DNA from 2 places in the Rothia sp. HMSC071F11 genome. Region 2 is predicted to be linked to the other one. Evidence: predicted binding sites of a transcription regulator. Region 2 holds the regulator's gene; the other holds the start of a gene.

Region 1 (4,216 bases), on a different contig from region 2:
CGCAATAGTTGGTGAGCGCATCCACGAGAGGCAAAACCTTATCGCGTGAATCGACGCCCACATGCACATGCACGCCAAAAATAACCATGTGCCTACCCCAGTACTGGCCGCGACCCACCACACGCTGGTACCGTTTCTTCGCAGATACCTGCTGTTTCTGCCAATGCGCCGTAGGGTGCGTGCCCGCCGCATAAAAATCAAGCCCCAGCTCATCAGTAACCTCACGGATCTTATCGGTCACCGAGATCAACTGCTGGCACGCCTGCGGCACTGTAGTACACACGCCGGTAATAATCTCAAGCGTATTTTCCAAAAATTCGCCCGTCACATGAGCATGATCCAGGGAAGGTTCCAAAAGTTCAGGATAACGTTCGCCCACACGGGTAAGTACCTCTTGAGCGCGCGCTACCAGCTCTCCGGTATGCTGGTCAATCAGCGCGATCTCCCACTCTACGCCTAGAGTGGATTGCGCCGAGGAAGCGAACGGAATCAAAACTCTCTCCTTCTTAGGGTGACTGCATTTATTCTACGGTGTTGGTGACCACAACAACGCTTTTTCGAGTGCGTATGAACTAAATACGACACGAACATGAAGTATCTGACATAAAACGTCACACACCGTCATCATAGTTTTGTAGATACGCCGCCCACATAAACCCGCTAGACCAGAGAACTCTTAGTGTCCGAGGCGGAGACTTGCGCTGCATCAGAAAAATCTACAGGTCGCACATGCCACCCGATGCGCCGCGCCCGCTGCCCAGACCCCACTCGAGTAAACACTAAAGTCGCCGGGTTATAGCCCTGATTCTTCGCGGCCTTCTTACCTGATTTCTTGCCCGCACCGCCTGCCAGCAGGGTCGCACGCAATTTCTCGGGCACCAGATCAACACCGCGTTTCTTGATCGTCAAAGCCGTAAAACCGCGCTCGCGCACCCACTTTTTGAGCTGTTTCTCATGCACCGGGATTTCCTCAAGAACCTCATAACACTGTGCCAGCGGACTCTGAACAGCTTTTGCCGCCGTGAGGTACGCCAGGTGCGGATCAATCAGGTTCGCCCCAAGCTCTTGGGCTAACTCCTGCACCAGATGCGCCCGCACTACCGCGCCGGAAGGCTCATAGAGGTACTCACCGGGGGAGGGGAACCGGGTTTGCTTTTCATCAACAGGGGTTACTTGTTCCGCAGAATAGGGACTCCTCAGCGTGGTTTTGTGAATGCGCAGGCCCTTGTCTTCAGCCTGTCCCGTCGCCTCCTGCCGCAGCACCGTGACCGTGCGTGCAACGCCCTCCTGAGCCAAAGCATTAAACCAAAGCACTAACTCCACGAGAGAACCCTCATGCTCAACCCACTGCGCCGTGACACGCGGATGGGGGTTCGCCTCGCTACGAATATCCTCGGGGCGCGCAATAGCCTCATGCGGCATCCCCGGACCAAGTTTGACACCCATCGGCATGCCAGTTCTGGCCAGATCCACTACGAACGAAAGCGGGGGAGAATAGGCTTCGGGATCAAAAATACGTTCTGTACGGGATTTTACGACTCCGGTCAGATCACGTCTGGCCGGATCAAGCCATATGCCCTGCACGACCTTGCCGTTGCCATCACGAAAACTCTCGGGGTTAAAATTCGTCACATCACCGACCACAACCCGTGAACCCGAAAAATCCGCCAGATTTGCGGCAGCAAAAGATGCCGTCAACGGGTCAAGCTCCACAGAAACAGTCGCTAAGGATGCGCGCGCGAACTCCAACGAATCCGCGCCAATACCGCATCCCAAATCGGCAACCGAACGAACCCCGGCACGGGCAAACACGGCCGCATGCTCGGCAGCAACAATCGGTCGAGTCGCCTGCTGCGCGCCGTGCTCGGTCAAAAACATAGTGCGCGCCCTATCGCCGAACTTTGACAGCGCCCGAGTGCGCGCCTTAACAAGGCTGAGGATATTGGCGGTCTCATCGGGCGTGAACCCCTGCGCCCGCAGCCGCGTAACCTGTTCGAGCGAGTGCTCTTGACTATAGGGGAAAAGCGCATCCGCGGCATCTAACGCCTGCCGGGTAAAAGGCAGCTCGGGCGGCAATGCAAACGGCGGCGGGGGCACAAAATCAACCATAGGCTTAAGTGTAGTGGCATGAGCATATGCAGAAGGCTTGGATGCTGCGGCAGGTTCACGGGGCGCTCGCGTATTATCCTGTGCGCGAAACGCCGCCCTCGAAACGGCGCGCATTCTTGACCGGGTGCCGCCGGGATTCTAAAGTTGAATTTAGCACTCGAAGCGGTGCAGTGCTAAACGCCCAGGCACTAGGGCTAAACCGCTTCACAAATTTTTAAAAACGCTGACTAAAAAGGAGCATACCTATGGCTATTAAGCCCCTCGAAGACCGAGTAGTTGTCAAACTAGAGCAGGCTGAGCAGACCACCGCATCCGGTCTGGTTATTCCCGAAACTGCAAAGGAGAAGCCGCAGGAGGCTCGCGTAGTAGCTGTGGGCCCCGGTCGTGTGGACGATAAGGGCAACCGCGTTCCCGTCGATATCGCCGAAGGTGACGTAGTCGTGTTCTCCCGCTATGGCGGTACCGAGGTCAAGTACCAGGGCGAGGAATACCTGATTCTCTCCGCTCGTGACGTTCTGGCGATCGTCGACTAATTTCGCATATATGCAGGATGCGCCGCCGGTTTCTCGCGCGGCGCATCCGCTATACCTGACCTGGATTTGGCGCACGTGCGCCTTCTACGATATCGAACGCTCACAACCCTCAAGGAGTAGCGAATATTCATGGCTAAACAGCTTGAATTCAACGATGCCGCCCGTAAGTCCCTGCAGGCCGGCGTCGATAAACTCGCCGATGCGGTCAAGGTTACCCTCGGCCCACGCGGGCGCAATGTTGTGCTCGATAAACAGTGGGGTGCACCGGTTATCACGAATGATGGTGTCTCGATCGCCCGCGAAGTTGAGCTTGAAGACCCCTATGAAAACTTGGGCGCGCAGCTCGCTAAAGAGGTAGCCACCAAGACTAACGACGTTGCCGGTGACGGTACGACTACCGCAACCGTGCTGGCGCAGGCACTCGTGAATGAGGGACTGCGCAACGTAACAAGCGGTGCGGCACCTGCGGAGGTGAAGCGTGGCATTGAGGCCGCCGTTGAGAAGGTCTCCGAGCGTCTGCTTCAGGATGCCCGCGAGGTACAGGGCCCGGAAGTTGCGCATGTTGCCGCTATTTCGGCTCAGTCCGACCAGATCGGCGAGCTTTTGGCATCTGCTTTTGAGAAGGTCGGTCAGGACGGCGTCATTACTATCGAGGACGGCTCCTCCACTGAGATTGAGCTTGATATTACCGAGGGTATGCAGTTCGACAAGGGCTACCTTTCGCCTTCGTTCGTGACCGATGCCGAGCGTGGCGAAGCGGTTCTTGAAGATAGCCTCATTCTGCTCTACCAGGGTAAGATCTCCACTGTTGCCGAGATTATGCCTCTGCTGGAGAAGGTCGTACAGGCGAAAAAACCGCTGACCATTATCGCCGAAGACGTTGATGGTGAAGCACTGTCCACCCTCGTGGTGAATAAGCTCCGCGGAACTCTCGACGTTGTGGCGCTTAAGGCTCCCGGGTTCGGCGATCGCCGCAAGGCTATTATGCAGGATCTCGCCATTCTGACCGGCAGCATCGTGATTACCCCCGAACTGGGTATTGACCTGGCTCAGGCAACTCTCGAAGAAACCGGTTCGGCGCGCCGCGTGACCGTCACCAAGAACACCACCACGATTGTGGACGGCGGTGGCAGCAAGGAAGCGGTTGAAGACCGTGTGCAGCAGCTGCGCCGAGAGATCGAGGCCGTCGATTCCGAGTGGGATCGCGAAAAGCTCAAGGAACGCCTGGCGAAGCTCGCCGGTGGCGTGGGCGTGATCAAGGTGGGCGCGGCAACCGAGGTTGAGGCTAAGGAACGTAAGCACCGCATCGAAGACGCTGTGTCTTCTACCCGCGCGGCTCTTGAAGAAGGCATCGTATCCGGTGGCGGTTCGGCACTGATCCACGCCAGCAAGGCGCTCGACGGTTTTGAACTCGATAGCCACGACGCAAACGTAGGTGTGCAGATTGTACGCCGCGCCCTGGTACAGCCGCTGCGCTGGATTGCCGAAAACGCTGGCGACGACGGCTATGTGGTGGCGGCAAAGGTCGCCGAACAGCCCGTTGGTCACGGTTACAACGCCAAAACCGGTGAGTA
Region 2 (4,216 bases):
GCAGAGACAGTATTTTGCCACTTTTGGTGAGCTTTAGTAGCGCGTTCCCCTTTCCACCGCACGATAGAGCGATCGGCACTCCACGGGATAACGCTCCGAATTCCAAGTTCGGTGCCGGTCTCAATTGCCAATATGTCTCGGTTATCTTTGGCGAGTGCCTGCACAAGGGAAACTGAGAGGCTGTTATCGTCCTTATCTAGGTTTTGGACTGTAACTTCAAGTCCTTTAGAGGAAATCGCTGAAACAATACCGTGGATACGATGCCCTTGGCCGTCTGCAAGGTCAAGGTTCTCCCCTATAGCTAAGCGTTTCACCTTGGCGTGATGCGCTTCCGGGCCAGTTAGAGTAAATGTACTCCCTGCCGTGCAGCTGGCTAGCTCTTTGGCGGTAATGTAGAAAATGGGGGCGCTCATAAGATCCTTGATAAAGCTGTATCCGAAGTGTTTCATCTTACCGTACTAGGATTTTCAGAACACTTCGGATACAAAGAATGTTGTCTATTTAAATTGGTCTTTGAGTCGCGAAAAAAGACCATGTTTTTGTTTGACGTGGGTGCCTTCGTGCAAGTCTTCTCCACGAAGTTCAGCGAATTTTTGGAGCAACTCACGTTGTTCGGAGTTTACATTGGTCGGTGTTGTGACCTGAATACGTACCTGTAGGTCTCCGCGTTTATCGGAGTGAAGGCGGGTAACACCTAAGCCGTTCAAAGTTACGATGTCGCCGCTTTGTGCGCCTTCAGGGATGGTGATCTCTTGAACCCCATCGAAGGTTTCTAAGGGTACGGTGGTTCCTAAAACGGCTGCGACCATAGGAATATTCACCGTTGTAGTGAGATTATCACCATCGCGAACAAAGTATTTATCGCGCTTAACGTTGAGATCAATATAAAGATCGCCATTGGGACCACCATTGAGTCCAGCTTCGCCTTTACCTCGCAGACGTATGCGGGCTCCGTCATTAACACCGGCGGGAACGGTGAAGGTCAGCGGGAGTTTTTCGCCCACACGGCCCTGTCCGTGGCATTCTGGGCAGCGGTGTTTGATGACGGTGCCATATCCCTGACAGCTGGGGCACTCTACCTGCTGCATGACGGTTCCTAGGATGGATTGAACACGGCGCTGCATGAATCCCTGGCCATGACAGGTCTCACAGGTTTCGGGGTGGGTTCCGGGAGCTGTTCCTTCACCTTCACAGGATTTACAAGTGACGGCCGTGTTAAGCTCTACAGTCTTTTCGACGCCAAAAACTGCGTCTTTGAGGGATATTGAGACGTTGATAAGTGCGTCTTGTCCCTGGCGTACGCGGGACGCGGGACCGCTTTGTCCACCGCCTCCGGTAAACATATCGAAAAGATCTTGGAACCCGAAACTTCCTGAGCCGAAGCCGCCAAATCCTCCTGCGCCTCCGGGGAATCCTGCACGACCCTGTTCGTCGCCGGTAGCGTCGTAATTACGGCGTTTCTCGTTATCTGAGAGTACTTCATAGGCGAGGGTTACACGTTTGAACTCCTCGGCTGCCTCTTCGGATGGGTTAACATCGGGGTGCAGTTGACGCGCCTTTTTACGGTACGCTTTTTTAATCTCTTCGGGGCTTGCGTCCTTTGAGACTCCAAGAGTTGAGTAGTGATCGCTCACGTGTTTCTTCTATCCTTTTCGTACCGGAGTGCTCCGGGTATGGTGTCAATATAAAATCTGTAAATTTGTTGGGCTCTGAGGAGTTACCCGCTTGATGTCATGATGCTCGTGTGCCTAAGACATGACCTAGATAGCGAGCTACCGCGTTCACCGCCGCAATGTTACCACGGTAATCCATGCGGACTGGACCCACCACGCCAAGTTTTGCCGTATGCTTCCCCAAGGCGCCTTCATTGTCTGGTAAATGTTGTTTGCCGTATGAAACTACAACGGGTGAATCGTATTCACCAGTGACAATAGAAGCTCCTTGAAGCGCTTGCTCCGTATTCTCGTGACCGATCCTTACACTGTACCCGGCTTCTTGAACCGATGCGTGAGACAGCACGCGAAGCAGCGTAACCTGTTCCTCGAGCGCATCCAAAATGGGAGCTATGCTCGCCGAGAAGTCGTCGTGACTTCGTGCTAGGTTTGAGGTACCAGAGATCGCGAAGCGAATATCTCGTTCAAAATAAGGCTGTGCTCGCAGATGATCCACGATAGCTTCGGCGAGCTCCGGAGAGCGGCCTCGCAACGCTGGATGATGCGCTTCTGGCAGCAATGCACTTATGTTTTCGAAAGGTAAACCCTGAAGCATTTTAAGCAGGTTCTCTTTAATCGCTGCAAGAGCTGACACAGTTTCATCATGCGCTAAGGCTGTAGTCTCTGGCAGTATCACGGTAACCCGGTGGATTGTGCCAAGATCACTGATAAGCAATGCTAAGAGCGTGCGTGAATCTAGGGGTACGAACTCAAGATGCAAGAGAGTTCCAGCGTTACGTGTTGGGTACTGGATAAGCGCCACCTGATGCGTGAGATGGGCAAGTGTTCGGGTGGCGGCTTCAATCATGTCTTCTACGCTGTGTGCGCTTTCAAGAATTTGCCGTAACGCCGAAACTTGGGTTGCAGAGAGAGCACGCGGCGCGGCTAGAGCATCGACGAAGAACCTGTATCCCTGTTCTGTAGGAATACGCCCAGCGCTGGCGTGCGGTGCGCTCAAAAGTCCCTGTTCTTCTAAAGCTGCCATATCATTGCGTATCGTGGCACTGGATACTTGAAGATGGTGGCGCTGTGCCAGCGTCTTTGAACCTATGGGTTCGCCTGTGCGCACGTAGTCTTCAACGATTGCCTGCAATATGCGCATACGGCGTTCGTGTGACATGGTACTCCTTGCGACCCTATCGGTGGTTAATAATCTGGAAAAGCATAATCTGGCACTCTTGTTGAGAGAGTGCTAAAAACTACTTTTATCATAGCCGGGTAACCCCTAGCGGTACTAGTCTTTCGCCAGAAGCGAGTTATCAATACTTTAGAATTGGATGGGTTCTGCCAAAAGCTAACCTGCGGAAACCAGGCAATATCCGTGGTGCCGTTGTACGAAGGATGCAAGATATGAGTGAACGATACGCTTGGGGTGCACAAGATCTATCGCGTGCCTCAATGAATAACAGGCCTGCGCCTCCTCGTCGGGTCGAACTAAAACGCGGGATGGTCCTTGAGGATCTTAACGGGTGGGTTGGCGAAGTAGTGCGTGCCGAACGTATCGGTGGAGAAATATTTTTCGGGCTTGAAGACGCTCACGGACGGGTCAAAAATTTTCCTTTAGGAATCGGGTACTTTCTTGAGGGCGAACCGGTTGAGATTGTTGCCCCAACACCACGAAAGACCTCAGGGCGCAAAATTTCTCGTTCTGGTTCGGTAGCAGTTGAAAACGTTCCAGCACGGGTAGCGCGCGCATCCAGAATCTGGGTTGAGGGGCTTCATGATGCGGAACTCGTCGAGAAAGTGTGGGGCCATGATCTGCGGGTTGAAGGTATTGTGGTCGAGCCCCTTCATGGTGTTGATGATTTAGCAACTGCCGTTAAAGAGTTCTCCCCCGGTCCAGAGCGACGACTTGGAATTCTTGTGGATCATCTTCTGAAAGGCACCAAGGAAGAACGTGTTGTGGCGGAGGCTTTAGCTGTTCCCGGCGCTGCTGGAAATATTAAGATTGTGGGGCACCCTTTCATTGATATTTGGCAGGCCGTCAAGCCGCAGGTTTTCGGAATTCCGGCATGGCCGCAGGTGCCTCGAGGTGAGGACTGGAAGAAAGGAATTCTACGTCGGTTGGGACAGCCACATCAAAACCAGGAAGACGTGGCAAACGCCTGGAAACGTATTCTTTCCCGAGTTGACTCTTATTCCGATCTTGATCCTACGCTGCTAGGACCTGTTGAGTCGCTCATTGATTTTCTGACTGAATAAGGTAATGTGAGTAGCTCAGGTTGTCTATGCCGCGCCTCTGGCGAGGCGTTCGGCAAAACACGTTACAATAAATAAGGATTTTAGGTTGTACAGGTGCACCAACTGAGGCATGTGTACGGCAGAGCAAAATAGACGAGTAATAATCAGGATTTCTGTGGTTCAAGATACTCGCCCGGAGGGGCATAAACGAAACATTACACCTTTGCCTGTGTCGCAGGACCGGAGCATGGCGACTTTTGCTCACTTTAGCGGCATCATTGGGTTTTTGCCTGCCGCTGCTATCTACTATTTGTATCGTGACC

The links. The regulator HrcA, encoded in region 2, represses chaperone genes, less so after heat shock. The targets are predictions, from matches to a motif close to TTNGCACTCGNNNNNNNCGAGTGCNAA.
Region 1: groES (co-chaperone GroES) is a predicted target of HrcA. The motif match lies at 2,260-2,286, and genes of this name have one in related genera.

Annotation. Positions count from the first base shown of each region.
Region 1 covers NZ_KV795741.1:123,206-127,421, forward strand. The annotation lists gene HMPREF2554_RS03590 (glutamate--cysteine ligase) at 1-493, opposite strand, end outside; gene HMPREF2554_RS03595 (class I SAM-dependent methyltransferase) at 661-2,109, opposite strand; gene groES (co-chaperone GroES) at 2,355-2,642, shown strand; gene groL (chaperonin GroEL) at 2,772-4,216, shown strand, end outside.
Region 2 covers NZ_KV795756.1:490,732-494,947, reverse strand. The annotation lists gene HMPREF2554_RS06545 (16S rRNA (uracil(1498)-N(3))-methyltransferase) at 1-413, opposite strand, end outside; gene dnaJ (molecular chaperone DnaJ) at 498-1,634, opposite strand; gene hrcA (heat-inducible transcriptional repressor HrcA) at 1,732-2,832, opposite strand; gene HMPREF2554_RS06530 (DUF3097 family protein) at 3,063-3,914, shown strand; gene HMPREF2554_RS06525 (DUF4870 domain-containing protein) at 4,141-4,216, shown strand, end outside.